2 linked regions of the Alkalilimnicola ehrlichii MLHE-1 genome follow. Each later gene encodes a partner of the first gene's protein in a complex. Links are inferred from orthologs where the notes say so. Each region holds a gene or a part of one and is shown on either strand. Other genes may lie near its edges. The genes, in order: MLG_RS04870 and xseA.

Region 1 (14,748 bases):
TGGCCGGCGCGCACCAGCGCCGGGAAGTGCTTGAGAAAGAGGGCGCACAGCAGGGTGGCGATGTGGGCGCCGTCGGGGTCGGCGTCGGCGAGAATGCAGATCTTGCCGTAGCGCAGGCCATCGAGCTGCTCTGAGCCTGGGTCGGTGCCCAGGGCCACGGCGATATCGTGCACCTCCTGCGAGGCCATCACCTCGTCGGGCGCGACCTCCCAGGTGTTCAGGATCTTGCCACGCAGGGGCATGACGGCCTGGAACTCGCGGTCGCGGGCCTGTTTGGCGGAGCCGCCGGCGGAGTCGCCCTCCACCAGGAAGAGCTCGGTGCGCGCCGGGTCCTGGGCGGCGCAGTCGGCCAGCTTGCCGGGCAGTGCCGGGCCCTGGGTGACGCGCTTGCGGGCCACCTTGCGGGACGCGCGCATCCGCCGCTGGGCGGCGGAGATGATGAGCTGGACGATGGCCTCGGCGTCCTCCACGTGCTGGTTCAGCCACAGGCTGAAGGCATCCTTAACCACCCCCGAGACGAAGGTGGCGCACTCGCGCGAGGAGAGCCGCTCCTTGGTCTGACCGGAGAACTGCGGGTCCTCCAGCTTGACCGACAACACATAACTGACCCGCTCCCAGACGTCCTCCGGGGTGATACGCACGCCGCGCGGCAACAGATTGCGGAACTCGCAGAACTCGCGGATGGCCTCGGTGAGCCCGGAGCGCAGGCCGTTGACGTGGGTGCCGCCCTGGGCGGTGGGGATGAGGTTGACGTAGCTCTCGGTGATGGCCTCGCCGCCCTCCGGCAGCCAGGTGACGGCCCATTCGGCGGCCTCGTGGTCCGAGCTCATCCGCCCGATGAAGGGCTCGGTGGGCAGGGTCTGCCACTCCTGCAGGGCGCCGCTGAGGTAGTCCTTCAGCCCGTCCTCGTAACACCAGACGGTCTCCTCCTCCGCGGCTTCGTCATAAAAACGCACCACCAGCCCCGGGCAGAGCACCGCCTTGGCGCGCAGCACATGCCGCATCCGCGGGATGGAGAATTTCGGTGAGTCGAAGTACTTGGTGTCGGGCCAAAAGCGCAGCAGGGTGCCGGTGTCCTTCTTGGCCACCTTGCCCACCTCGGTCAGCTCTGAGGTCTTTTCGCCGTGGGCGAAGCTCATCATGTACTCGATGCCACCGCGGCGCACCCGCACCTCCAGCCGCCGGGAGAGGGCATTCACCACCGACACCCCCACGCCGTGCAGGCCGCCGGAGTACTGGTAGTTCTTGCCGGAGAACTTGCCGCCGGCGTGCAGGGTGCCGAGGATGACCTCCACCCCCGGGCGCCCCTGCCCCGGGTGGACGTCCACCGGCATGCCCCGGCCGTCGTCCCGCACCTCCAGGCTGCCGTCGCGGAAAAGGGTGACGTCCACGCGGGTGGCGTGGCCGGCCATCACCTCGTCGACGCTGTTGTCGATGACTTCCTGGGCCAGGTGGTTGGGCCGGCTGGTGTCGGTGTACATGCCCGGGCGCTTGCGCACCGGCTCCAGCCCGGTGAGGACTTCGATATCCGCGGCGTCGTAACGGTTGCTCATGGGCGGGGCGTTGCCTCCTGTTGAACGACAAGCGTGCTGGAGTGTAACGCCGCCACCGGCTCGGCGCTAATGCCCCCGCGTTGACCGCGGCGGCACCGGCGGGTTAGCTTTAGCCGTCTCATGGCCGCGTGGTGCGGCCCGACACCGCTTGGCAAGCCCTGCAGGAAGCCCCATGGATACCCCCTCTTCTGGTTCTGATTCCTTTGATTTCGAGGCCGCGCTGAAAGAGCTGGAAGGCCTGGTCGAGCGCATGGAGCGCGGTGAACTCTCCCTGGAGGAGTCGCTGCGCCAGTTCGAGCGCGGCGTTGAGCTGACCCGCGCCTGCCAGAAGGCGCTGCAGGAGGCGGAGCAGAAAGTGGAAACCCTCATCGGCCAAGGGGCGGACGCCCATGAACAAGCCTTCGAAGATCCGGCACATCGCGACACTTGAACGTGTCAGCCCCACCTGGCGTGCCCGGGTGGAGCAGGCGCTGGACTACTGGTTGCCGGAGGCGCAGACCCACCCCGCGCGCCTGCACCAGGCCATGCGCTATTCCGCGTTGTCCGGCGGCAAGCGGCTGCGCCCGATACTGGTTTTTGCCACCGGGCAGGCCCTGGGCGCGGCCCCCACCCTGCTGGACGGCCCCGCCTGCGCGGTGGAGTGCATCCACGCCTACTCGCTCATCCACGACGACCTGCCGGCCATGGACGACGACGAGCTGCGCCGGGGTCAGCCCACCTGTCACAAGGCCTTCGACGAGGCCACCGCCATTTTGGCCGGGGACGCGCTGCAGACGCTGGCCTTTCACATCCTGGCCCACGACCCGGGGGGGGTGCAGAACAGCCGCGCCCGGCTGCGGATGGTCGAGGTGCTGGCGCTGGCCGCCGGCTCCCGCGGTATGGCGGGGGGGCAGGCCATCGACCTGGCCGCCACCGGGCAGCAACTGGACGTGGCCCAGCTCGAGGATATGCACATCCACAAGACGGGCGCCCTGATCCGGGCCAGCGTGCAGCTCGGCGCCCTGGCCGCCAGCCCGGTGGACGAGGAGCTGCTCCAGCGGCTGGACCATTACGGCAAGTGCATCGGGCTCGCCTTCCAGATCCGCGACGACATCCTGGATGTGGAGGGCGAGACCGAGGCCTTGGGCAAGGCCCGGGGCTCGGACCAGCGCCAGGCCAAGGCCACCTACCCCGCCCTGCTGGGCATGCGCGAGGCCCGCGAGACGGCTGACCGGCTGGTGGAGGACGCCCTGGAGTCGCTGGAGGGGCTGGACCAGAGCGCCGATGTGCTACGCGGCATTGCCGAATACTGCATTGGCCGGAACCACTGAAAACGCGATATAGTATTATTCGTATCTATCGTCGCGTGTGAACACCCCGAGGACCGATCACCATGCCTGAGGCAGAAAAGCTCGCCACCGTCTCCATCGAGGACGTGCAGGCCCGCCAAGACAGCCGCCGCATTCCCATCAACAAGGTGGGGATCAAGGACATCCGCCATCCGGTGCGGGTAGGCGGCCGGGACGGCCAGGAACAGCACACCGTGGCCAATTTCAGCATGTATGTGAACCTGCCTCAGCACTTCAAGGGCACGCACATGTCCCGCTTCGTGCAGATCCTCGAGGGGCACGACACCGAGATTACCGTGCAGTCCTTTCGGGAGATGCTGCACGAGGTGGCCGAGCGGCTGGAGGCCGAATCCGGTCACATCGAGATGGCCTTCCCGCTGTTCGTGCGCAAGACGGCACCGGTCACCGGGGTGCAGAGCCTGATGGACTATCAGGTCGCCTTCATCGGTGAGATCCACGAGGGCGAGCCGGAGCTGGCCATCCGGGTGGTGGTGCCGGTGACCAGCCTCTGCCCCTGCTCCAAGGAGATCTCCCGCTACGGCGCGCACAACCAGCGCTCCCACGTGACGGTCACCGCCAAGACCCGCGATCTGCTCTGGGTGGAGGACCTGATCGACCTGGTCGAGGAGGAGGCCTCCTGCGAGCTCTACGGGCTTCTCAAGCGGCCGGACGAGAAGTACGTCACCGAGCGCGCTTACGAGAACCCCAAGTTCGTCGAGGACCTGGTGCGCGATGTGGCCATCCGCCTCAACGACGAGGACCGGGTGCTGGCCTACAACGTGACGGCCGAGAACTTCGAGTCCATCCACAACCACTCCGCCTTCGCCGAGATCGAACACGACAAGACCGGCGAACCCCGGCGCTGAGGCCTGCCCGCGGCGCGCACCTGCCCTGCCCGGCCCTCTGCCGGGCAATATCCGGTGGCTGTGGTTACAATGTGGCCAACGGCAGCACCGGTGACGGAAGGGACAGGGCCTCAATTGAAGAAACTGCTGATCGCCACCCTGCTGGCCGTCGTGCCCCCGGCCGCCATGGCCGGGCAGGACGCCAGCCTGGTCGACATTTACCAAAACGCACTGGATTACAACGCGCGCTTCGCCGCCGAACAGGACCGGCTGCGCGCGCGCCGCGAAGTGCTGCCCCAGGCCCGCTCCGCCTTCCTGCCCGAGATCGGCGTAGAGGCCCAGTGGGGTTACACCGACGAGCGCACCCGGCTGGACCTGGGCCTGGACGAGGCCGTCGGCCCGGCAGCCGATCTGGCCGCCGCCCTCGGTATCTCCGAGCGTTTCGATAGCCGCTTCGAGACCCGACAGGGGGCGGTGCAGGTGGTGCAGCCGCTCTACCGTGGCGAGAATTTCGCCCGGCTGGAGCAGGCGCGCAGCCAGGTCTCCGCCGCTGAACTGGCCTTGGAGCTGGCACACCAGGACCTGATCCTGCAGGTGGCCGAGGCCTATTTTCAGCTCCAGCTCGGCAACGAGACCGTCCGCCTGACCGAGGCCGAACTGGCGTCCGTGAACGCCCAACTTGAGCGGGCACGCCACAATCTGGAGGCGGGCATCGGCAGCCGCACCGATGTGGACGAGGCCCTTGCCCGGCGCGATCAGGTGCAGGCGGAACAAATCAGCGCCCGCAACGAGCGCGACCTGGCCCGCCAGCAGCTCCAGCAGTTGGCCGGCCCCCTGCCCGGCCCCTTGACCCCGATCAGCCCCGAGTTCCGGCCCTCCGCGCTGGACCCGCCCCAGCCCGACCACTGGGCCAATCTCGCCCGGCGCTATAACCTGACCGTGCAGTTGGCCCACCGCGATCTGGAGATCGCCCGCCAGGAGATCCAGTACCGGCGGGCGGCGCACCAACCTCGGGTGGACCTGATCGGGCGCTATGGGCGGCGCTGGCAGGACGAGGGGCCGTTCGGGGTCGGCGACCGGCTGGACGTGGAGGGGGGCAGTGTCAGCGTGCAACTGTCCATGCCCCTCTATACCGGCGGCCTCACCACCTCCCGGGTGCGCCAGAGCGAGGCCGAGCGCGACGCCGCCCTGCAGGAGCTGACCGAGATTCGCCGCGGCGCTGAGCTGCGGGCCCAGGAGGCGAGCCGCAACCTGAACAGCGGCCGGGAGCGTATCCTGGCCCTGGAGCAGGCCCTGCGCTCGGCGCGCGGCACCGAACAGGCGGTGCGCGAGGGGCTGGCGGCCGGTATGCGCACCACCGCGGACCTGCTGCAGGCCAAGCAGCAGCGGTACGCCGTCGAGCGCCAGCTCGCCGCCGCGCGCTACGCCTACCTGCTCGGCTACCTGGAGCTGCAGGCCGCCGTGGGCCTGGCCCTGGACGGCAACACCGTGCGCGAGGTGGATAGCTTCCTGCGGTCCGGCAACGGCGACGGCTGAGCAGCCAGCGGGGCGCCCCTGGCGGCGGGCGGGCTCAGGCCGACTGCGGGTCGTGGCGCTGCACCCCGGACAACACCTCCGCCGCCGGGAAGCCGTCGCCATGGGGCGTTTCCAACGCCGAGACGGGGTCCTCGCCCGGCTGCACGCTGCCCACCAGGTTGATGAAATCGTACAGCTCCTTGTCCGCCAGGTGGGACGGCTGCACGTTCTGCAGGGCACTGAAGATATTCGCCAGCCGGCGCGGCTCGATCTCACCCCACTCCCGCAGCATCGCCTTGATCATCTGGCGCTTCAGGTCCGGCTGCGAGCCACAAAGGGTGCAGGGGATGATGGGAAACGCCATGCGCTCGGCATAGCGCTCCAGATAGGGCTCCGGCACATAGGCCAGCGGCCGGATCACCACGTGGCGGCCATTGTTGGAGCGCAGCTTGGGCGGCATGGCCGCCAGCCGGCCGCCATAGAAGAGGTTGAGGAAGAAGGTCTCCAGGATGTCGTCGCGGTGGTGGCCCAGCGCGATCTTGCTGCAGCCCATCTCCTCCGCCGCCCCGTAGAGCAGCCCCCGGCGCAGCCGCGAGCAGAGCGAGCACTTGGTCTTGCCCTCGGGGATCACCCGCTCCACGGTGGAGTAGGTGTCCGCCTCCAGTATCCGGTAGGGCACGCCCAGCGATGCCAGGTACTCGGGCAGCACATGCTCCGGGAAGCCGGGCTGCTTCTGGTCCAGGTTCACCGCCACCAGCTCGAAGCGCACCGGCGCGCGCTTTTGCAGGCGCAGCAGCACGTCCAGCAGGGCGTAGGAGTCCTTGCCCCCGGACAGGCAGACCATGACCCGGTCGCCCTCCTCGATCATGCGGTAATCGCGGATGGCGTTGCCGGTCAGGTGGCTGAGACGCTTCTGCAGGGTTTTCAGGCCCATGCCCATGACGAGACCTCTTGGGTTCGGAGCGTGCCGGGTGGCAAGTGTTTGCGCGGAACCCATCATCAGAGCACCGCCCAAAGCACCGCAAACCCCGGATTCTATCAAAGACGGGGAATAAACCCTCGACACCAGCCCCCAACTCCCGGATGATAGCGCCCCCGTATCAGCAACGACCTGTCACGACTCCATGACCGAACGCCTGCGCAACATCGCCATCATCGCCCACGTCGACCACGGCAAGACCACCCTCGTCGACAAACTCCTGCAACAATCCGGCACCCTGGAAACCCGCGGTGAGGCCGTCGAGCGGGTCATGGATTCGAACGACCTGGAGAAGGAACGCGGCATCACCATCCTCTCCAAGAACACCGCCATCCAGTGGAACGACTGGCGCATCAACATCGTCGACACCCCCGGCCACGCCGATTTCGGCGGCGAAGTGGAGCGGGTGCTCTCCATGGTCGACTCGGTGCTGCTGCTGGTGGATGCCGTCGACGGCCCCATGCCGCAGACCCGGTTCGTCACCCAGAAGGCCCTGGCCCTGGGGCTGCGCCCCATCGTGGTGGTAAACAAGATCGACCGGCCCAGCGCCCGCCCCGACTGGGTGGTGGACCAGACCTTCGACCTGTTCGACCGGCTGGGCGCCAGCGACGAACAACTGGACTTCCCCATCGTCTTCGCCTCCGCGCTGCAGGGCTATGCCAGCGAGGACAGCGAGGCCCGGGGCGGCGACATGACCCCGCTGTTCGAGACCATTACCCGACATGTCCCGGCCCCCGAGGTGGACGCGGACGGCCCGTTCCAGATGCAGGTCAGCTCGCTGGACTACAACAGCTACGTGGGCGTGATCGGCATCGGCCGGATCACCCGCGGGCGGGTGCGCACCAACTCCCCGATCAGCATCATCGGCCGCGACGGTCGCAAGCGTAACGGCCGCATCCTGCAGGTGCTCGGCTTCCACGGCCTGGACCGGGTGGAGGTGCCCGAGGCCCGGGCCGGCGACATCATCGCCTTTACCGGCTGCGAGGGGCTCAACATCTCCGATACCCTCACCGACCCGGCCCACCCGGATGCGCTGCCCCCGCTCACCGTGGATGAGCCCACCGTGAGCATGACGTTTCAGGTCAACACCTCCCCCTTTGCCGGTCGCGACGGCAAGTACGTCACCTCGCGGCAGATCCGCGAGCGCCTGGAGCGGGAACTGATCCACAACGTGGCCCTGCGGGTGGAGCCCACCGACGACCCGGACCGCTTCCGCGTCTCCGGGCGCGGCGAGCTGCACCTGTCCGTGCTCATCGAGAACATGCGCCGCGAGGGCTACGAGCTGGGTGTCAGCCGCCCCGAGGTGATCGTGCGCGAGATCGACGGCGTTCAGCAGGAGCCCTGGGAGCAGCTGACCGTGGACGTGGAGGAGCAGCACCAGGGCGCGGTCATGGAGAAGCTGGGCGAGCGCGGCGGCGAGCTGCAGGACATGATCCCCGACGGCAGGGGCCGGGTACGGCTGGATTTCATCATCCCTGCCCGCGGGCTGATCGGCTTTCGCACCGAGTTCATGACGGCCACCTCCGGCACCGGCCTGATGTACCACGTCTTTGACCACTACGGCCCGGTGAAGCAGGGCGACTTTGGCAGCCGACACAATGGGGTGATGGTGAGCATGGCGAAAGGCAAGGCGCTGGCCTACGCCCTGTTCAACCTGCAGGAGCGGGGCAAGCTGTTCATCGGTCACGGGGCGGAGGTTTACGAGGGGATGATCGTGGGCATCCACGCCCGCGACAACGACCTGGTGGTCAACCCGCTCAAGGCCAAGCAGCTCACCAACGTTCGCGCCGCCGGCTCGGACGAGAACCTCATCCTGACCCCGGCCATCGACCTGACCCTGGAGCAGGCGCTGGAGTTCATCAACGACGATGAGCTGGTGGAGGTGACCCCGGAGGCCATCCGCCTGCGCAAGAAGCTGCTCAAGGAACACGAGCGCAAACGCGCCGCGCGCTGAACGGCAACGGGCGCCCTCCCCCGGCCTTTCCCACCGTCATTGCGAGCCCCGAAGGGGCGTGGCAATCCACACGCCGCATGGATCGCCGCGTCGCTTCGCTCCTCGCGATGACGGGGAGTAAGGGGCACACCTCTTGAAGAACTGGACTGTGCAGGGAGGAGCAGGCCGCCCCCACCGTCACTGCGAGCGGGCCCCACCCCCACCGTCACTGCGAGCGGGCCCCACCCCCACCGTCACTACGAGGAGGCGAAGCCGACGTGGCAGTCTACCGCCCTGGATCGCCACGGGCCTTCGGCCCTCGCGATGACGGGGAAAAGCCTTCGGCCCTCTTGAAGAACTTGACTGTGCCGGAAGCGGAAGGTCGCCCCCACCGTCACTGCGAGGAGGCGAAGCCGACGCGGCAGTCTACCGCCCTGGATCGCCACGGGCCTGCGGCCCTCGCGATGACGGGGGAAAGCCTTCGGCCCTCGCGATGACGGGGAGTAGGTTAGGAGTGGTAACATACCCCCCCGAGTATGCGAAAGCCCTGATAATCAACACAGCCTCCGGTAAGCAAGACTATGGACGACAAGACCCGCACTGAACTTGAGGCCGCGGCCTTCCGTGCCCTGGTGCAGCACCTGCGTGAGCGCACCGACGTACAGAACATCGAGCTGATGAACTTGGCCGGCTTTTGCCGCAACTGCCTCTCCAAGTGGTACTTGGCGGCGGCCGAGGAGCGGGGCGTGCCTATGGATTATGATCAGGCAAGAGAGATCGTCTACGGCATGCCCTACGATGAGTGGAAGGCACGCCACCAGCGCGAGGCCAGCACCGAGGAGCTGGCGGCGTTTGCCCAGACGGAGGCCGGACGACAGCAGGGCTGAGCCGGCGCCGGGCACGAACCCAGGGAGGCGGCATGACTACCGAAGCCGGTCACAGCAAGCAACGCGACCCCCAGGACCTGGCACAGCGCCTGCGCCACAGCGGCCTGCGCAACACCCGTCCCCGCCGCTACGTGTTGGAAGTGCTCGCGCACGAGGAGCAACCCCTGAGCAGCCGCGAGATTCACGCCCGCATGGGCGAGCAGGCCTGCGACCTGGTCACGGTCTACCGCTGCCTGGCCGACTTTGAGCGGGTGGGTCTGGTTCAGCGGCACGAGTTCGGCGACGGTAACGCCCGTTACGAGCTCAACGATCAGTCCGGGCACCACCGCCACTATGTGGTCTGCCGGATCTGCCAGCGCAAGGAGGCCATGGACGTCTGCCCGCCACACTGGCTGGAGGAAAAGCTCCGCGCCCGCGGCTACAGCGACATCAGCCACAGCATGGAGTTCTTTGCGGTCTGTCCGCACTGCCGCCTGCAGGAGGAGCGGGAATCCGCCCGTCCCCAATGAGCGCCGAACAGATCCTGAACGGAGACGACTACCAAGCCAAGCGGCGGGTGACCCTGGTCGGGTCCCTGGTCAATGTCCTGCTCGCCATCGGCAAGATCATCGCCGGTGCGGTGGGCAACTCCCAGGCGCTCATCGTCGACGGCGTCCACTCGCTGTCCGATCTGGTCAGCGACGCCCTGGTGCTCTGGGCGGCCCGGGTGGGCAGCTACGGCGCCGACCTGGACCACCCCTACGGCCACGCCCGCATCGAGACGGCCGCCACGGTGGGCGTCGGCGCCCTGCTGCTGCTGGTGGCGGGGGGCTTTGCCTACGACGCCGCCATCCGCATGATGAACCCGGAGGATCTGCTCACCCCGGGCTGGATCGCGCTGGCGGCTGCCATCTTCTCGGTGCTGGCCAAGGAGGCGCTCTACCACTACACCACCCATGTGGCGAATGCGGTGCGCTCCGACCTGATCCACGCCAATGCCTGGCACCACCGCTCGGATGCACTCTCCTCGGTGGTGGTGATTGTCGGTGTCGGCGGCGCTATGGCCGGCCTGCCGTGGCTGGACGCCCTCGCCGCGCTGGTGGTGGCGCTGATGATCGGCGCCGTGGGCTGGCGGTTGGCCTGGCACTCCGCCCGTGAGCTGGTGGACACCGGGCTCGATCCCGACGAGTTGGCCTACATCGGCCGGCTCATCGACAGCGTGGACGGGGTGGAAGGCCATGAGGACCTGCGCACCCGGCGCATGGGTTCCGACACCCTGGTGGACGTGCACATCCGTGTCGCCCAGGACATCAGCGTCTCCGAGGGCCACCGGATCAGCGACGCAGTGCTCCTGCGCCTCTGCCGCGAGGTGGACCACGTGGCCGAGGTGCTGGTGCACGTGGATCACGAGGGCATCACCGAGGCCCGGCGCAGCATCCGCCTGCCGCTGCGGCGGCGGGCCGAGGCGGAATTGCGCGAGGCCTGGGGCCGGCTGCTGGATGACTATCCGCACAACCGGCTCATCCTGCACTACCGCGACGGCCGCCTGGATGTGGACGTCATCCTGACCGGCCTCCCGGAGGGCCGGACACTGCAGGCGCTCGCCGCACTGCAGGAACGCCTGCGCGAGCAGGCCGCTCCCATCGACTACGTCGGCCGAATCCGGCTTTTGGCCCAACCGGGCAGCTAAGCCATGGAACTCGGGTCCCTGGTCAAGGTGCTCTCTGACAGTCCCCTGTGGCTGGCCGGCGGGCTCTTTTTGATCGTCATGCTCGAATCGCTGCTGGTGGTGGGCTACCTGGTGCCCGCTGCGAGCCTGGTCTTCCTGGTGGGGGCCCTGGCCGCCTCCGACCCGGTGCTGCTGCTGCCCGCCTTCGCCGGTGCAGCGGGAGGCGCGCTGGTGGGCGGCGCGGCCAACTATGAGCTGGGCTTCCGGCTGCGCCACCGCACCGATCGGCTCTGGCCATTCAGTCACCACCCGGGGCTGCTGGAGCGCAACCAAGCCTTCCTCGCCCGCCACGGCGCCGTCAGCCTCATTGTCTCCCGCTTCGCCAAACCCACCCGTTCGACCCTGCCAGCGGTGGCGGGGATGCTGGACATGGACCGACGCCTTTTCCTATTCGGCAACCTCCTGTCCGCCCCCCTGTGGGCGGCGGTCTGGCTGGGGTTGGGGCTGGGCGCGGGCACCTCGGTCGCGGTGGTGTTGGGCGAAGCCGGGCGGGTGGCCCTGCCCTTCCTCACCGCCGCGGTGCTGTTGGCCGGCTTCGGCTGGCTCTGGGGCCGACGGCGGTTGCGCCGGGGCCTGCCCTCCGGCGCGCGCCACTGGCGGATGGTGGTCATTCTTCTGGTGACCCTGGCGATGGTGGTCTCGGTCCTGGAGGTGATGGCCTAAGCCCTCAGACGACCAGCGGCGGCTCCTCCATGGCGGCCACCTGCTCGCGCAGGGCCAGTACGTGCTCTTCCCAATAGCGATCGGCCCCGAACCAGGGGAAGGCCTGGGGAAAGGCGGGATCGTGCCAGCGGCGGGCCAGCCAGACCGCGTAGGCCATGATGCGCAGCGTGCGCAGGGCCTCAATCAGGTTCAGCTCCCGGCGGTCGAAGGGCCGGAACTGCTCATAGCCCTCCAGCAGGTCGGAGAGCTGAACGGTGCGCTCCGGCCGATCGCCCGAGATCAGCATCCAGAGATCCTGCACAGCGGGCCCGGCGACGCAGTCGTCCATATCGACGAAGTGGGGCCCCTCCCCCTCGCGCCAAAGGATGTTGCCGGCGTGGCAGTCGCCGTGCAGCCGGATGGCGCCCCAGTTGCCCGCGTCGGCAAAGCGGGCCTCCAGCAACATGAGCAAGTGATCGGTCACGCCCTGGTAGGCTTCGCACAGGTGCGCCGGGATCCAGCCCTCGGCCAACAACCAGTCCCGGTGCTCACGGGCCACGCCGGTGTCGCGGATCAGTGGCCGGTGGCGGAAGCGGCCGGCCTCGCCCACGGTGTGCATCCTGGCCAGGAACCGGCCCAGCCAGAGCCGCACTTCCGGGTCGTCCAGGGCGGGCGCACGCCCGCCGCGCCGGCGATAGACCGCCAGCCGGAAGCCCTCGTGCCGGTGCAGGGTCCGCCCCTGAATGCGCAACGGCGGCACCACGGGGACGTCACGGGCCACCAGCTCTTCGCACCAGGCGTGCTCTTCCAGGATGGCCTCGTCGCTCCAGCGCTCCGGCCGGTAGAACTTGACCACCACCGGTGCCGCCTCCTCCAGTCCGACCTGGTAGACGCGGTTCTCGTAGCTGTTCAGGGCCAGAAAGCGGCCGTCAGGTAGAAAACCCAGGGCCTCGACGGCATCCAGCACCTGGTCCGGGCCCAGGCTGGCATAGGGATGGTGGGCGTTGGCGGGCATCAGGTCTCGTCCTGCGCGGCCAGTTCGCGCTCCAGGCGCGCCAGCGCCGCCAGGGGCTCATCGGCGCGGGTAACCGGACGCCCCACCACCAGGTGGGTGGCGCCGCCCGCGACCGCGTCGGCCGGGCTCAGCACCCGCGCCTGATCGCCCTTTGCCGCCCAGGCCGGGCGGATACCCGGGGTCACCCGCAGGAAACCGTCGCCGCAGCGCTCCCGCACCAGGGCCGCCTCCCGGGCACTGCAAACCACCCCGTCCACGCCGGCGCCCCGGGCCAGCTCGGCCAACCGGCAGACGGCGGCGTCCGCCGGGCCGGCCAGGCCAATCTCACGCAGGGTCGCGTCGCTGTGGCTGGTGAGCACGGTGACCGCGGTCAGCAGCGGGCGATCCCCGGTCTCCCCCAGGGCCTCCCGGGCCGCCGCCATCATCGCGGCACCGCCCAGGGCGTGGACGTTGACCATCCACGCCCCGGTGGCGGCCGCCGAGCGACAGGCCCCGGCGACGGTGTTGGGGATGTCGTGGAACTTGAGATCGAGAAAGACCCGGTAACCCCGACGGACCAGCGCGTCCACCAACTGTGGGCCTTCGGCGACGAACAGCTCCTTGCCCACCTTCAGCGCGCAGCGCTCGGGGCTCAGGCGATCGGCGAGCGCCAGGGCCGGCCCGGCCTCGGGGTAATCCAGGGCAATGATCAGTCGGGAATGGGACACGGGTTACTCTCCCTCCACGCCACGCAGGGGGCGGATACTGCCCCAGCTCTTGCAGCCGGGGCATTGCCAGAACAGCGTGCGGGCGGTGAAGCCGCATTGCCCGCAAAGGTACTGCGCCCGCGCCTCCAGCAGCGCGCGGAGAGTCCGGTGCAGTGCCGCCTCCACCGGACCCTCCGCCACAGGGGGGGCGCCGTCGCTCATCTCCACCAGCCGGAGTAGGCCGCGCACCGAGGGCTGGGCTTCAAGGTGCTCGGCCAGCCAGCGCATCGCCGCCTCGTGCCCAGCCTCCGCGCGCAGCCACTCCACTTTCGCCAGCGCCACCGCCACCGGGGCCTTGCCGGTGGCGAGCAATTGATCGAGAAACTCCGGGTAGCGGTGGAGCTGACCCAGGCTCTCCAGCGCCTGGTACAGGCCATCGAGCACCTCGCCGACGAACTCCGGTGCCTGGGTAGGCACCTGCCGGTACAAACGTACCGCCTGCCGGGCATGCCCCATCTGCCGCGCCAGATGCCCGGCCTGGATACTCGCCCGGACACACCGCGGGTCGTGGGTGAGGGCGCGCTTGTAGAGGGTGCGGGCACGGCTGAGATCGCCGGCCGCCCAGGCTTCGCCCGCCATCTCGCAGTAGAAGTGCGCCACCTGGGGGTGGAGGTTCTGGGCGGAGACCTTTTCCAGGCGCAGGGCGGCGCCGATGGCCTGGTCCCACTCCTTCTCCTGCTGATAGATGGCCAGCAGTTGACGCAGGGCCGGTTCGACGTGGTGGTTGAGGTCGATCACCTCCTCGAAGAGCGTCTCGGCCCGGTCGAGCAGGCCCGCACGCATGTAGTCCTCGCCCAGCTCCAGCAGGGCGTAGGTGCGCTGCTGGCGGCTCAGGGCCGGGCGGGCGATGAGGTTCTGGTGAATACGGATGGCGCGGTCGACCTCACCCCGGCGCCGGAACAGGCTGCCCAGCGCCAGGTGGGTCTCGACTGTCTCGCTGTCCACCTCCACCATTTGGGTGAACACTTCGAGCGCCTTGTCGCGCTCCTCGTTCAGGAGGTAGTTGAGGCCCTGGAAATAGGCCTCGGGCAGGTCCCGTTGCTCGCCGCCCCGATGCCCGGCCCCGCTCCGTCTCCCGGCCAACCACCCGGACATCGCCGCCACGGGCAGCAAAAGCCAAAGCAACTCGGGCATGGTGTCGGCTTAGCGTCCTTCCTTCAGCGGAAGACGGCGGAGTTCGTTGAGCTCCTTTTGGGCATCATTGACTTGGCGCTTGAGCTTTCGGATCTCCCGCCGCTTGCGGAAGACCACGACCTGGCTGGCAAGAACGCCCAGGATAGCCCCCACGATGAGTGTGACCACGAGCACGAAGGAAAGGGGCAGGTCTGCCTGGCCGAAGAAGAAATCCACCACCACGTCATCGGCGTTCAAGGTGGCAAAGCTGAGCCCCAGGGCGGCTACGATGAGGACGAAAACTATTATTATTGCCTTACGCATGTTGTCTTACCCTACCCTGGCGATATTCGGTGCCTGTCAGGACTGAATGGGGTTGTGCCGACCGGCGTTGACCCGGTCGCGCAACTCCTTACCTGGCTTGAAGTGTGGCACGTATTTACCGGGCAGTGCCACCGGCTCGCCGGTTTTCGGGTTGCGTCCG
Region 2 (14,725 bases), 300 kb from region 1 along the record:
ATGGACCCACCGGAGGTCTGGAAGGCCTGCACCCCCGTCTCGGAGAAGTTGTCGTTGATTCGGCTGATCACATCGCTGATGTTCTCGGCACCATCCATATCGATGGTCACCCCGGCAATGGAGAGCTCTCCACCCTCGGACAAGGTGTTGGTGGCCACCGCACCGGAGTCTGCCACCTGCGCCCCCAGCGACTGGGCCCGGGCATCCACCCCGTCCACCGAGATGATCTGCCCCCGGTTGGCGCCCACCTGGAAGATCAGGTCGCTGAGCGAGCCGTCCAGGATGTTCTGGTTGTTGAACTGGGTGGAGGCGGCAATGCGGCTGATCTCGCGGATGGCCTGCTGCACCTCCTGGTCCAGGGCATCGCGATCGGAGGCGGAGTTGGTGTCATTGGACGCCTGCACCGCCAGCTCGCGGATCCGCTGCAGCAGGTTGGTGCTCTCGTCCAGTGCCCCCTCCGCGGTCTGGGCAAAGGAGATGCCGTCGTTGGCATTCCGCACGGCCTGGTCCAGGCCGTTGATCTGCGATGTAAAGCGGCTGCTGATGGCCAGCCCCGCCGCGTCGTCCTTGGCGCTGTTGATCCGCAGTCCCGAGCTCAGCCGCTCCAGGGCCACGCCCAACTGGCCCTGACTGGCGTTGAGATTGCGCTGGGCGTTCAGGGAAGCGATGTTGGTGTTGATGACCTGTGCCATGACGTTCACCCCTCAAGCATCGATTGCGGCTGTGCCGCTTGTTGTCAGTGACGGGCCCATGCCAGCCGGCCCGACCTCCGTGCACTCAGGCTAACGACCGGGCGCGGGAGTGCTTGATTGGGGGTGGTTTTTCGGCAGAAAGCGGCAAGCACGAACCGACCCGGCCGAAAAAACGGCAAGGCCCTGCCGCTCGAACGCGCCCAGCAGCGGTTCTTTGCGCCAGATCAGCGTCGTCACCCTGACACCTCTGGCATAATGAAACGTGAATTCTTATAACGCGTAAGCGGAGACGCTCACCCGATGAAAACACACTCCCTCTCCCTGGCACTCACCGGCAGCGGCGGTACGGGGGTCATGACCGCCGGGCAGATCCTGCTGGACGCGGCGGCGCAGGCCGGCTGGTACGGGTTGATGACCCGCTCCTTCGGCCCGCAGATCCGCGGCGGCGAGGCGGCGGCAATCCTGCGCCTGGCCCACCAGCCGGTGGGATGCCAGGACGACCAACTGGATCTCTTACTCGCCTTCGACTGGGGCAACATCGAGCGCTTTATCGCCGAACTGCCCCTGGGCGGCGACAGCGTGGTCATCGCCGACCCCTCCCAGGGCGACGTCCCGGAGGTGGTGGTGCGCACCGGCGCCAGCCAGTCCATGATCCCCATCAAGGAGGTCACCAAAGGCGTCAAGGGCGGCCGGGCGAACATGGTGGGCCTGGGCCTGGTGGCCGAACTGATCGGGCTACCCGAGGAGGCCCTGCTCCGCACCCTGCAGAAGGTGTTGGGCCGCAAGGGCGAGGAAGCGCTGGCAACGGCACAGGCTTGCCTGAGCGCCGGCCGGGCGCAGGCGGACACGGTGGGTGTGGACCTGCGCCTGGCGTCGAACGGCACAGCGCAGGGAGAGCGGTGGGCGCTGTCCGGCAACGAGGCCGCCGGCATGGGGGCGGTGCGCGGCGGGGTGCGCTTCAGCGCGGCCTACCCCATCACCCCCTCCACCGACGTCGTCGAGTGGCTGGCCCCGACCCTGCCCCGGGTGGGCGGCTGCCTGGTGCAGGCGGAGGACGAACTCTCCGCCATCAATATGTGTATCGGGGCCAGTTTCGGCGGCACTCCCGCGCTCACCGCCACCTCGGGCCCGGGGCTGTCGCTGATGGTGGAATCGCTGGGTCTCGCGGTGGCCTCGGAGACGCCGGTGGTGGTGGTCAACGTGATGCGGGGCGGCCCCTCCACCGGCATCCCGACCAAGTCCGAGCAGGCCGACCTGAACATCGCCCTCTACGGCCTGCATGGCGACGCCCCGCACCTGGTGGTCGCCGCCAACGGCATCGCCGACTGCCTGGCCGCCACCCAGTGGGCCGTACACCTGGCCGAGGCCCTGCAGAGCCCGGCCATCGTGCTCAGCGACCAGGCCCTGGGCCAGGCGCGCGCAGTCATCGACCGTCCGCAGCGGGTGGATTATCGGGCCCAGCGCAAGACGGCCGACCGGCCGGGCGAGGGCTACCTTCGCTACGCCATCACCGAGGATGGGGTCTCACCCATGGCCATTCCAGGCACCCCCTGCGGCGAGTACACCGCCGACGGGCTGGAGCACGCCGAGCGCGGCACCCCCTCCACCCAGGCCTCCCACCACCAGGCGCAGTTGGACAAGCGGCTGCGCAAGCTCACCGGCCACGACTACGGTGCCTATTGGGCCGACATCGAGGGCGACGGCGAGCTGGCGGTGATCACCTGGGGCTCCAGCACCAGCCCCGTCCGCGAGGCGCTGGAGCGGGCACAGGCCGAGGGCATTACGGCCCGGATGGTCTCCGTCCGGCTACTCTCACCGGCGCAGCCCGAGGCCCTGGCCGCGGCCCTGGACGGCGTCAGCCGGCTGCTGGTGGTGGAGCAGAGCCACGACGGCCAGTTCCACCGCTACCTGCGCGCCCACTACGACCTGCCCGGCACCGTCCGGGCCTTTCACCACCCCGGGCCGCTGCCCATCCGGCCGGGTGAGGTTCTGGAACAGCTGCGCCAACTGGCGCAACAGGAGGCGGCATGAGCACCTGTGCAGACCACGCGAGACCCTCGGTCCTCAAGGCCAAGGACTATAAATCGGACATCAAACCGGTCTGGTGCCCGGGCTGCGGCGACTTCGGCGTGCTTAACGCCATCACCAAGGCGCTGGCGGCCCTCGCCCTGCCCCGCGAGCAGGTGGCCTTCGTCTCCGGGATCGGCTGCTCATCGCGCATACCGGCCTACTCCAGCGTCTACGGCTTTCACGGCGTGCACGGCCGCGCGCTGCCGGTGGCCACGGGGCTGGCAGTCAGTCGCCCGGACCTGACGGTGCTGGCCGCCGGCGGTGACGGCGACGGCTTCTCTATCGGCGGCAACCACTTCCTGCACGCCTGCCGGCGCAACGTCAATATGACCTACCTGGTCATGGACAACGCCGTCTATGGCATGACCAAGGGGCAGGCCTCGCCCACCACCGAGCCCGACTGGACCGGCAGCCAGCTCACTCCGGAGGGCCCCGGGCTGGCCCAGTTCCAACCGCTGGAGATCGCCCTGTCGGCGGGTGCCCCCTATATCGCCCGCTGTTTCTCCGGCAATCCCAACGGCCTGGCGAAACTGATCAGCGAGGCGCTCCAGTTCCCCGGCTTCGCCTTCATCCAGGTGTTGAGCCCCTGCGTGACCTACCGGCCGGAGCAGAAGGATTACAAGAAGATTGTTCACCCCGACTTCGAAGCGACCGGCGACCGCCGCGAGGCCTTCCTGCAGCTGATGGACGATGACGGCTTCACCACCGGGGTACTCTACCGGGCCGACAGGCCGGCATTCCGGCCGGAACAGGCGAAGGCCGCCGACCTGGACACCATCGAACAGCAATTCAGGGTGGCATGATGGATACGGTACGCACCTTTCTGGCCCACGCCGTGGTACTGGAGAATGACGCAGCGGAACGCTACGACGAGCTGGCTGACGCCATGGAGACCCACAACAACCCGGAGGTGTGCGAGCTGTTCCGGCGCATGGCGGGCTACTCTCGGCTGCACCTGCAGGAGGCCACCGAGCACGCTGAGAAACACGCCGGCGGCCTGCCCGACCTCAAACCGTGGGAGTTCCAGTGGCCGGGCGAGGAAAGCCCCGAGTCGGGGGAGCTGGACCAGAGCCACTACCTGATGACCGTGCACCACGCCCTCAAGCTGGCGCTGGCCGCCGAGACCGGGGCCCGCGACTTCTACGGCCAAGTGGCCCGCAGCACCCGAAACGACGAGGTGCGGGCCCTGGCCGAGGAGTTCACGGCCGAGGAGGCGGAGCACGCCGAGCTCATCGAGGAGTGGCTCAAACGCTATCCGGCCCCGGAGGAGGGCTGGGATGAGGACCCGGACCCACCGGCACCGGCCGACTGAGCCCCGGCGGTCTGCCCCGCCAGCGGGGGCTCCGGGCCGTCATCCGGCCGGGCCGCGCCACGCTTGGGCGGCCCGGGGATGAAGGCGTTGGTGCGCGCCATGTAGTCGCGATAGCCCTCACGGGTGGCCTGCAGCCGCTCCTCCAGCAGGGGCACCCCGGAAAAGCGCAGCAGGAGCCAGGTCATGAGTACCGGCGAGACCACCGTCCACCAACCGCCGGCGGCCAGCGCCACCAGGAAGAGGCCCCACCAGACCAGGCATTCGCCAAAGTAGTTGGGGTGGCGGCTATAACGCCACAGGCCCTGGTCACACACCCCCACCCCGCCGGACTCGCTGCGGAACCGCGCCAGCTGCCAGTCCGCCACGGTCTCGTAGACCAGCCCCACCAGCCAGACCAGTACACCGAGCCAGAGCAGCACGCTGGTCAGCGGTGCCGGGTCGCGCAGGGCGACCACCAGCGGCAGCGCCACCACCCAGAGGATCGCCCCCTGCAGCAGAAAGACGTTGCGCAGGCTGAGCCAGCGGAAGGCCTCGCCATGGTAGTTCCGCATGGCGGCGTAACGGGGGTCCTCTCCGGTGCCCCAGTTGCGCCAGGTGACGTAGACCGTGTAGCGCACCGCCCACAGGACCGCCATCAGCAGCGGCAGCCAGGCGCCCGCCGGGGCCGCCGCCTCCAGGTACCAGAACAGCCCCAACAGCACAAAGCCCGCGCCCCAGAAGCGGTCCACCAGGCTGACATCGTCATGGGTAAGGGTGTCCAGCCAGATGGCGACCATCATCACCAGCACAAGGGGCAGGCCCGCCAGGGCAGCGCCCAGCGTGGTTTCAAACATGGCTAATCCTCGCTTGACTCGACAGACTGGAGCATCCCGCCCTGGGGCGCACTGTCTCCAGGTTATAACTTATGCCCTAGTGCTTCACAAACCGCCATCGCGAGGGCCGAAGCCATTCCCACCGTCATCGCGAGGGCCGAAGGCCCGTGGCGATCCAGAGCGGTAGACTGCCACGTCGCTACGCTCCTCGCAGTGACATTGGGGGCGCCACCCCCGTCATTGCGAGGAGCGCAGCGACGTGGCAATCCACACGCCGCCTGGACTGCCGCGTCCCCTTCGGGGACTCGCAGTGACGGTGGGGGCCCACCCCCGTCATTGCGAGGAGCGCAGCGACGTGGCAATCCATACGCCGCCCTGGACTGCCGCGCCCCTGCGGGGCTCCCAGTGACACGTAGCTCGCCACCCGATGGCGAATGACGCTTTGTCCAGCAGTACCCTAATTGAAGCCCAAGAGTTCCGTCGGCACCAGTATCCGGGCTAACATCCCCCCATGGTTACCACCGCATCCCAGGCCCCGCGCACGGTCTACACCGTCAGCCAGCTCAACCAGGAGGTCCGCAGCCTGCTGGAGACGACCCTGCCGCCGCTCTGGGTGGAGGGCGAGATCAGCAACCTGGCGCGGCCGCGCTCGGGCCATCTCTATTTCACCCTCAAAGACAGCGCCGCCCAGGTGCGCTGCGCCATGTTCCGCAACCGCAACCTGCTGCTGCGCTTCCAGCCCGGCGACGGTCAGCGGGTGCTGGTGAGGGCCCGCGCCGGGCTCTACCCCGCCCGCGGCGAGTTCCAGCTGGTGGTGGACCACATGGAGGAGGCCGGCGAGGGGGCCCTGCGGCGGGCCTTCGAGGCCCTGAAGGCCCGGCTGGAGCAGGAGGGGCTGTTCGATCCGGCCCACAAGCGGCCGCTTCCCGCCTTCCCCCGCCGGTTGGGGGTAATCACCTCGCCCACCGGGGCCGCCATCCGCGACGTGCTGACGGTGCTCCGGCGCCGCTTTCCGGCCCTGCCGGTGCTGATCTACCCGGTGCCGGTGCAGGGAGAGGGGGCCGGCGGACAGATCGCCGCCGCCATTGAAGAGGCCGACCGCCGTCGCGACGTGGACGTAGTGCTGGTCACCCGGGGCGGTGGCTCGCTGGAGGATCTATGGGCCTTCAACGAGGAGGTGGTGGCGCGGGCCATCCACGCCTGCGGCCTGCCGGTGGTCAGTGCCGTGGGGCACGAGGTGGATGTCACCATCTCCGACCTGGTGGCCGACCAGCGCGCACCCACGCCGTCGGCCGCCGCCGAACTCATCTCGCCGGACGGCCCGGCGCTGCTGCACCAAGTCCGGGGTCTGCGGGACCGACTGCTGCAGCTGACCACCCAGCACCACCGGCGGGCCAGTGATCGGCTGAACGGCCTCGCCCGCCGGCTGCAGGCCCGGCACCCGGGCCAGCTTCTGCGCGACCGCAGTCAGCGCCTGGACGAGCTGGACCAACGCCTGCGCCATGCTATGGCGCAGCGCCTTGCCCGGCACACGCAGGCCCTGGACCATTTGCGCGCCCGGTTACGCCAGGGTGATCCGCGGCTCACCATCCGCCGGCGCGAGGAACAGCGCCTGGCGTTGGAGCGACGGCTGCATGCGGCCGTACGCCAGCAGCTACAGGCCCGGGAGCAGCGGCTGTCCGGGCTCGGTCGTGCGTTGCATGCGGTCAGTCCGCTGGCCACCCTCTCCCGCGGCTACGCCATCGCCCGCCAGGGCGCTGACGGGCCGGTGCTGCGCGACAGCACCCAAGTGGCACCCGGTGATGCCGTCCGAGTCCGGTTACACCGGGGGCAGCTGGACTGCCGGGTGGAGCGGGTCCACGGCGAACCGGAGGGTGGCAAACAGTGACGGTGGCACCACGCCCGTCATAAGCTCCAGCCCCACCATCGATCGGATCCATCGGAACAATTCATTTAATCCCGCGCCAGAGATTCGCTAGTTTCGTTGTCCAAACCGTGTACAGGGCTGTAACCCCCGACGCTTCGGACATTGGAGGGCACCCATGGGCAACGAGCTGAACTACCACGAACTGATCGACCGGCTCAGCGACAACGACGGGCAGGACCTGGACGAGGTGGATGTCGGAGGGGCCGCGCCGCCCACCGATGCCCGGCGCGTTATCGAACGCATGTGGGAGGAGCAGCGCCTGCAACGCGAACTCCGGGCGCTCGATCTCGACGTCGATGACCTCGACGACGACTGAGCCGCCCGCGACCCGGCGGACGCCACTCAGCCCCGGGCCTACTACAGGGCCTTGGCGGCCTGCGCCCGGTTGCGGCCATTCGCCTTTGCTGCATAGAGCGCCTGGTCCACGCGCTTGAAGAGCGCGTCAGCGCCCTCGTCCGCGCCCGCCTGGGCGTACCCGAGGCTGATGGTGACCGGGTCCGGTATCGGGAAGCGGGCCTCGGCGACGTAGGCCCGCAGCACCTCCGCCAACTGGCCCGCCCCGGTCTCGTCAGTCCCGGGCAGCACCAGCAAGAACTCCTCCCCCCCCCAACGGCCGACGATATCCGTATCCCGCACCCGCTCAGTGACCAGGCCGGCCAGCTGCCTCAGCACCTGGTCGCCCGCATTATGGCCGTGGGTGTCGTTGACGCGCTTGAAGTGGTCCAGATCGAACAGCACCACGGACACGGGGTGGCCGGTGCGGGCTGCCAGGCGCAGTTCCCGCTCCAAAGCCCGCTGGGTGTGGCGGCGATTATACAGGCCCGTGAGGCCATCGTGGCTGGCCCGGTAGCGCAGCGCCTGCTCCCGGCGCTTGCGTTCGGTGATATCCTCCGCCACGGTGGAGTACCGCTCCACCCGACCGGTCTCATCGCGGTGGGCCACAATCAGTTGCTGGAGTGGGGTCTCGCCGCCATCGGCCCGGCGGAACGCCGTCTCCCCCATCCAATGGCCCTCACGCGCCGCGGTCGGCAGGCCCTCTTCAAGGATCCGCCGTACCGCCCAGGGCGGGTGCGCCAGACGCAAAACCTCGGCAAAGTTCACCGTCAGGTCCTTGCTTTCCGGTGACACCCCGGGCAGCCACTCCCGGAACAACGCGCGCCCGGCCCGGTTCAGATAGACCAGTCTGCCTTCAGCCTCTGCCATGGCGATAAACTGCGGCGAGGCCTCCAGAATCTCCACCAGCTGCCGGCGGTTACGTGCCAGCTCCCGCCGTTCGGTGATGTCATGGATGATGGAGTGAAGATACTCCCGTCCGCCCACATCGACCGCGCCGGAGTGCACCTCCACCTCGCGGATCTCGCCGCTGGCCAGGCGGTGGGGAAAGTAGAGCACCTTCTGTTCGCCGCGCTGCACCCGGGCCATGGCCTCGCGCACCGCCTCGGGCGACAGTTGGTTGATCTTCGAGACGGGCATCCCGCGCATTTCCGTCCGATGGAAGCCGTAGAACCGGGCGGCCGCCTCGTTGACATCCACCAGCACGCCCTCGCGGGGGTCCACCAGCCACTGGATGGCGTCGTGACGCTCGAAGATCTGCTGGTACAGCCCCAGGCGCTCATCCTCCACATCGAGCAGGTGGTCCAGAGTGCGCCCCAGCCGGGCCAGCTCATCCCACCCCTGCAGCGCGGTGCGGGCGCTCCGGTCGCCGCCCTCGCGGGCCTTGAGCGTACGCTCCAGTGACCAGACCGGCTGCAGCACGTACCGCTTCACCACCCAAGTTGAGACCAGGCCGTAGAGCAGCACTACGACCACCGCCCACCAGACCGGATACAGTGTATCGGTACTGAACAGCCCCGGTTCCCAGTCCCGCCGCATGCTGAGCAGCACCCAGGCCTCGCCCGAGGGTCGGTCCACCAGTCGGATGACCCCGGCGGGGATCTCGCGCAGCGCCAACAGCGGCCCGTCCCCCTGCAACAGCATGGGGCCGCCTTCGCGGCGCAGGCGCTGGTACTCCTCAGCGGAGAACCGTGTCTCGATCACATCGCTCCAGTCCTGGCCGAGCAGCCCGGGGTCGTGCGCGGCCAGCAGCCGGCCCTCCCCCGGCCGGCCGATCAGCACCTCCAGCACTTCCGGGTTCGCCCCCAGCGCCTCCACCACACGCTGCAACTGGTGGCTGGAGCTACTGTTGGCCAGCGCGATCCCCGCGGCGCGGAGCAAATGTGTCGCCATACTCTCCGATTTGCCACGCATCATTTCCTGGCTCTGCCAATAGGAGAGGGAACCGGCCAGAATGGCCAGCAGGAAGGCAACCAGCAGGATCGGCAGCAGGACGCGGCGGGCGAGTCGGGTTCTTAAAGCAGGCTTCACGTGGGTACCACCAGCCGTGGCGCGGCGGGCTGACGAGGACTGATCCGGAGTCACTATATGCTTAATTTGCGATGATTCTAAAGAGAAAAACCCTGACGTCAACCCTGGGTTTTACCCATCGACCCGATGGACATCCACCGACATCCCGGCGTTGCGCGGCCTCAAGGCCCGCACCGGGGGGCGCTGTCCGGCGAAAACTTGATTATTTTCATGGTCTACTAAACTGACCATCATGACTGTCCCCGCCAATGAATTCCTGCACCGAAGCAGCTTGGCTGAACTGCCCGCGTTCCCGGCCGTGGTGCTGTCGTTGCTGGAGGCCACCGCCCGGGGCGACGCCGGACCACGGGAGATCGAGACCATCATCGCCCGCGATAGCACCCTCGTCGCCCGGCTTCTCGGCGCCGCCAATGCCGCCGCCTATACCCGCAGCACGCCCACCGACAGCCTGCGCGAGGCCATCGCGCGGCTGGGGCTGAGCCGGATCAACACCCTGGCGGTCGCCACCGCCGTGCGCGGCTTTTTCCAGGCCCTGGACAGGGGCCAGCCGGTCTGGGTGGAGGCCCTGTGGCGCCACGGGCTGCTTTGCGCTCAGCTCGCCCGCGAACTGGCCCGGGCCCGGGCCAACAGTTGTCCGGAAACCGCCTACCTGGCCGGCCTGCTGCACGATGTGGGCAAACCAGTCATGGGTCTGGCCCGCCCGGAGGAATACCAACGACTGCTGGCGGACGCCGAGGCCTCCGACCGTGGCCTACAGGGGTTGGAACAGGCGCGCTGGGGCTGCGACCACAGCCAGGTGGGGGCGGAACTGCTCGCCGACTGGGGCTTCCCGGCCCTGCTCATTGATGCCGTGCGCTACCACCATCAGCCGGTACCGGCGCTGGAACACGCCCACCCGCTGGTCCGCTGCGTGGCGCTCGCGAACCTGCTCTGTCACCACCCGGAAGTGGACGTGACCGGTCGCCAGGCCGCCGCCCGGTTGCTGGACCTGGGCCGGGAGGACACCCAGACCCTGGTGACCGCGGCGCAGCACGAGCTGGCCAAGACCTGCACGGCGCTCGGCGAGGACGACGCGGCATCGGACCTGAAGGGGGCCCATGAGCGGGTGGTGCAACGGCTGGGGGACCAGGTCCGCACCGCGGCGCTGACCGGGGGGCTCGGGGCCGCGCTGGCCGAGGGCGACACCCTGGAGAGCCTCGCCATCTGTGTGGCCCTGCTGTTCGGGGTACGACACCTGCTGGTGCTGGAGGTGGACGAGACCGGCGAGCGGCTGAGCGCTACCGCCATGCCCGCCAACGACCCGGCCATCAGCGAACTCTCCCTGCCGCTGGAAACCGCGGCCAGCCCCATTGCCGCGTTACTGCTCGAGGACCGCATCGCCCCACTCAAGACCCCCGACCCCGGCGCCATCGACCAGCCGGTGGCGGACCGCCAGGTACTCGACCGGCTCCCTGGCGAAGCTGCCCTGGGGCTGCCCCTTTACAGTGAGGGCCGGCCGGTGGCGGCACTCATCCTGGGGCTGAGCCACGGGCAACTCCAGGCCCTGCAAGCGGAGGCCCCCCTGCTCCGCACCTTCGCCGCCCAGGCCGGCGCCCTGCTCGCCCGCCGCCAGCGGGAGGACCAGGCCGTACGGCAGGCGCGGGAGGAGGCCTCTGCGCAACAGCGGCGCCGCGAAGCGGAATTGGTCAAGGCAACCGCAAACCCGATTACCGTGATGCAGAATTACCTGAGCGTATTACAACAGCAGCTTGAGGCGGACCACCCCGGACAGAGCGGGGTCAGCGCCCTTCGCGACGAGGTCGAACGGATCCGCGAGCTGATCAGCGAACTGGAACCGACGGTCGACGGAAATCCGGCAAACCCCTGAACCCATCATGCCCGCCCGAACGGGTCGCGCCTGTCAGGACAGCTTACCGTGAAAGCCATGCCACCGACGCCACCCGAAGAGATGGACACCCTGCCATCGGCCTACGAACGCAGCGAGCGGATCCTGGCCGTGGACCGGCACCCGCGCCTGCTGGAGAGCCTGGACATGCTGGCCAACGCCCGCGGCATACCCCTGGACACGGCGGAGACCCCGGCGGAGGCCCGGACCCTGGTCCGGCAGCGGGAGTACGGGGTGGTATTGGTGGACATGCAGGCCGAGGACACCGCCAGCCTGGACCTGATGGAGTGGCTGCACAACCATCGCGCGGGCATGGACGTGATCGCCCTCACCGCCGACCCCACCTGCCGGGCCCCCATTGAGGCGTTGCGCCGGGGCGCCAGCGAGTTCATCCGCAAGCCCTTCGCCCCCGAGGCCATGCTGGCGACCCTGGAGAACACCCTGGAACGGCGCCGCCTGTCCCGCCAGAACGAGCAGATCCGCCACCGGCTCAAGCGCTCCGAGCGGCTCTACCGCTTCATTGTCGACAACTCCCCCGATTTCATCTACGTGCTGGACGCCGAGGGCCGGTTCACCTTCATCAACCGCAGCGCCGAGCGGTTGCTGGGGATGACCCCCGATACCCTGCTCGGCGAGCATTTTCAGTGCCTCATCGCCGACGAGGACCGCGCGGTGGCCGAGCGCCGCTTCAACGAGCGGCGCACCGGCCAACGCGCCACCCACAACCTGGAGCTGCAGCTCGCCCCGCCCGGCGCCGCCGGACAACCCACCCGCACGGTGGACCTCACCGCCATGGGCATCTACGCCGACGGTGATGCACCCCACCCCGGTCAGTTCCTGGGCACCTACGGTATCGCCCGCGACGTCACTGATCGGAAACACGCGGAGTCCATCGTCCACTACCAGGCCCACCACGACCTGCTCACCGGCCTGCCCAACCGCGCCCTGCTCAAGGACCGCCTGGCTCAGGCCCTGGCCCGGGCCCGCCGCGGGAACGAGGAAGTGGCGGTGCTCTTCCTGGATCTGGACCGGTTCAAGGTGGTGAACGACAGCCTGGGCCACTCGGTGGGTGACCAACTCCTGCAGCAGGTGGCCCAGCGCCTGCGTGCCTGTCTGCGCGAGGGCGATACCCTGGCACGGCTCGGTGGCGATGAGTTCACCCTGTTACTGCCTGCCATCCCGGACCGACCGGCCGTCGAGCGGGTGGCGCAGAAGTGTATCGATGCCCTGGAACAGCCCTTCATGGTGCACAACCACCGACTCTTCTTGGGGGTGAGTATCGGCATCGCCCTGTTCCCCGAGCATGGCGAGACCCTGGAGACCCTGATCAAGCACGCCGATGTGGCCATGTACCACGTGAAGGAGCACGGCAAGGGCCATTACACCTTCTTCGACCAGGCCATGGGCAGCCGCATCGACCACCATCTGAACATGGAGACCGGCCTGCGCCGGGCCCTGGAGCAGCACGAGTTCCGTGTGGCCTACCAGCCGCAGGTAGACGTGGTCAGCGGCCGGGTCACGGGGATGGAGGCGCTGATCCGCTGGCAACACCCTGAGACCGGCGAAGTGAGCCCGCGGGAATTCATCCCGGTGGCAGAACAGACCGGCCTGATCCTTCCGATCGGTGAGTGGCTGTTGCGCAGCGCCTGCGAGGAGCTGCTGCGTTGGCCGGATGGCAACGAGGGCCTGCGCCTGGCGGTCAATCTCTCGCCGTTACAGGTCCACCAACGGGACTTTGTCGACCGCGTACGGGCCATCTGCGACGAAACCGGATTCCCGCTCCGACGGCTCGACTTGGAGATCACCGAGAATCTGCTCATGCGGGACGTGGAGTCGGTGGTGGAAAAGCTGCGCACCCTGAGCCGGCTCGGCGTCACCATCACCATCGACGACTTCGGCACCGGCTACTCTTCCCTGGGCTACCTGCAGCGGCTGCCCATCCACGCCCTAAAGATCGACCAGTCCTTCGTCCACGCCATCCGCGAGAATGAAGAGAAAGGCACCCTGGTGGAGACCATCATCGCCATGGCCCATGGACTGGGGCTGAACGTGGTGGCCGAGGGCGTGGAGACAAAACGCCAGCTCGACTACCTGCGCCGCCTGCAGTGTGGTCGCATGCAGGGCTTTTACTTCAGCTATCCGCTGAGCGGCCACGAGGCGGTCGACCTGCTGGAAGGCTGGGCGCGCGAACACCTGGCCAGCCGCCACTGACCCGCCCGCACCGCCCTGAACCGAACCCTGAACCGAACGGGGCCCTGCCGCATCGCCACGGCAGGGCCCCGTCTCACGGCCAACCCCGGTATCGGGGCGGGCGGGCGATCACATGCGCTCGAAGATGGCCGTGATGCCCTGACCGCCACCGATGCACATGGTGACCAGGGCGTACTTGCCCTGGATGCGGTGCAGCTCGTGGATTGCCTTGACCGCCAGGATGGACCCGGTGGCCCCCACCGGGTGGCCCAGGGCGATGGCGCCGCCGTTGACGTTGGTCTTGGCCGGGTCCAGCCCCAGGCCCTTCATGACCGTCAGCGCCTGGGCCGCGAAGGCCTCGTTGGACTCCACCACGTCCATGTCCTCGATACTCAGTCCGGCCTTGTCCAGCGCCACCTTGGACGACGGGATCGGCCCCTCCCCCATGATGTCGTTGGGCACCCCGGCAATACCGTAGGCCACCATCCGCGCCACGGGCTTGTGACCGGCCTTCTCGGCCGCGGCACGGTCGGCCAGCACCAGGGCGGCAGCGGCATCGTTGATACCGGAGGCGTTGCCGGCGGTCACGGTGCCGCCCTCCTTCTTGAAGGCCGGGCGCATCTTGGCCAGATCCTCAACGGTGACACCAAAGCGCGGGTGCTCGTCGGTGTCAAAGACCTTCTCGCCCTTCCGGCTCTTGATGGTCACCGGCACGATCTGGTCCTTAAAGTAGCCGCCTTCGATGGCCGCCTGGGCACGGCGCTGGGACTCCGCGGCGAACTGGTCCTGCTCCTCGCGGGAGATGTTCCACTTCTCGGCCAGGTTCTCGGCGGTGATGCCCATGTGGCCGACGCCGAAGGGGTCGGTCAGGGTGGCCACCATCATGTCGACCATCTTGGCATCCCCCATGCGGGCGCCGAAACGGGCCGAGGGGGTGAGGTAACCGCCCTTGGACATCACCTCGGTGCCGGCACCGACACCGAAGTCGGCATCGCCCAGCAGGATGGACTGGGCGGTGGAGACGATGGCCTGCATGCCGGAGCCGCACAGCCGGTTGACGGTGACCGCCGTGGAGTTGTGCGGCAGCCCACCCTGCACCGCCGCCACCCGGGCCACATAGGGCGAGCGGCTCTCGGTGGGGATGCAGTTGCCCACGGTGGTGTAGTTGATCTGATTGGGGTCGACACCGGAGCGCGCCACCGCCTCTTTGATGATCAGGCCACCCAGGTCAGCGGGCTCGAACCCGGCCAAGGTGCCGCCAAAGGTACCGATGGCGGAACGTGCCGCACTAAGGACAACCACTTCTCTGTCAGACATACAACTCCTCCTGCTTGATTTGGCAGTCTTGCCAGTACCGCCCCCCGGACAGTGCCGGCGGCGCCAGTTCGAATACGTTATTCTCGGCCTCGGTTGCGAGCCTAACGCACCACAGTATAACCAAGCATCCCTGATTTACCCGGTCAGAAAAACCCC

What was found.
Region 2: the proteins of MLG_RS04870 (region 1) and xseA are in contact, whole or in part, in a cryo-EM structure (PDB 8TXR), measured with the Escherichia coli proteins. The link is inferred for Alkalilimnicola ehrlichii MLHE-1 from one-to-one orthologs.

What each region holds. Positions count from the first base shown.
Region 1 is NC_008340.1:1,058,508-1,073,255, reverse strand. What follows is about bases 440-3,354. They hold MLG_RS04870 (exodeoxyribonuclease VII small subunit), read left to right. Parts: upstream 440-1,725; coding sequence 1,726-1,983; downstream 1,984-3,354. Other genes in these bases: folE2 (GTP cyclohydrolase FolE2), read left to right, coding at 2,926-3,354; ispA ((2E,6E)-farnesyl diphosphate synthase), read left to right, coding at 1,943-2,863; parE (DNA topoisomerase IV subunit B), read right to left, coding at 440-1,553. Outside these bases: more of parE, read right to left, coding at 1-439; more of folE2, read left to right, coding at 3,355-3,747; MLG_RS04855 (TolC family outer membrane protein), read left to right, coding at 3,862-5,262; tRNA 2-thiocytidine(32) synthetase TtcA, read right to left, coding at 5,297-6,181; translational GTPase TypA, read left to right, coding at 6,366-8,174; MLG_RS04840 (DUF1244 domain-containing protein), read left to right, coding at 8,735-9,040; MLG_RS04835 (Fur family transcriptional regulator), read left to right, coding at 9,073-9,549; MLG_RS04830 (cation diffusion facilitator family transporter), read left to right, coding at 9,546-10,709; MLG_RS04825 (DedA family protein), read left to right, coding at 10,713-11,411; MLG_RS04820 (serine/threonine protein kinase), read right to left, coding at 11,416-12,405; pyrF (orotidine-5'-phosphate decarboxylase), read right to left, coding at 12,405-13,112; lipopolysaccharide assembly protein LapB, read right to left, coding at 13,116-14,285; MLG_RS04805 (LapA family protein), read right to left, coding at 14,295-14,588; MLG_RS04800 (integration host factor subunit beta), read right to left, coding at 14,625-14,748. UniProt on the Escherichia coli protein: Bidirectionally degrades single-stranded DNA into large acid-insoluble oligonucleotides, which are then degraded further into small acid-soluble oligonucleotides.
Region 2 is NC_008340.1:763,046-777,770, reverse strand. Bases 4,694-7,585 are described here. They hold xseA (exodeoxyribonuclease VII large subunit), read left to right. Parts: upstream 4,694-5,397; coding sequence 5,398-6,774; downstream 6,775-7,585. Other genes in these bases: MLG_RS14690 (sensor domain-containing diguanylate cyclase), read right to left, coding at 7,171-7,585; MLG_RS03570 (hypothetical protein), read left to right, coding at 6,929-7,129; MLG_RS03580 (DUF1295 domain-containing protein), read right to left, coding at 4,694-4,907. In the rest of the region: MLG_RS03600 (flagellin), read right to left, coding at 1-692; MLG_RS03595 (2-oxoacid:acceptor oxidoreductase subunit alpha), read left to right, coding at 993-2,723; MLG_RS03590 (2-oxoacid:ferredoxin oxidoreductase subunit beta), read left to right, coding at 2,720-3,565; MLG_RS03585 (ferritin-like domain-containing protein), read left to right, coding at 3,565-4,074; more of MLG_RS03580, read right to left, coding at 4,014-4,693; more of MLG_RS14690, read right to left, coding at 7,586-9,177; MLG_RS03560 (HDOD domain-containing protein), read left to right, coding at 9,449-11,044; MLG_RS03555 (putative bifunctional diguanylate cyclase/phosphodiesterase), read left to right, coding at 11,102-13,273; MLG_RS03550 (acetyl-CoA C-acyltransferase family protein), read right to left, coding at 13,382-14,569. UniProt on the Escherichia coli protein: Bidirectionally degrades single-stranded DNA into large acid-insoluble oligonucleotides, which are then degraded further into small acid-soluble oligonucleotides.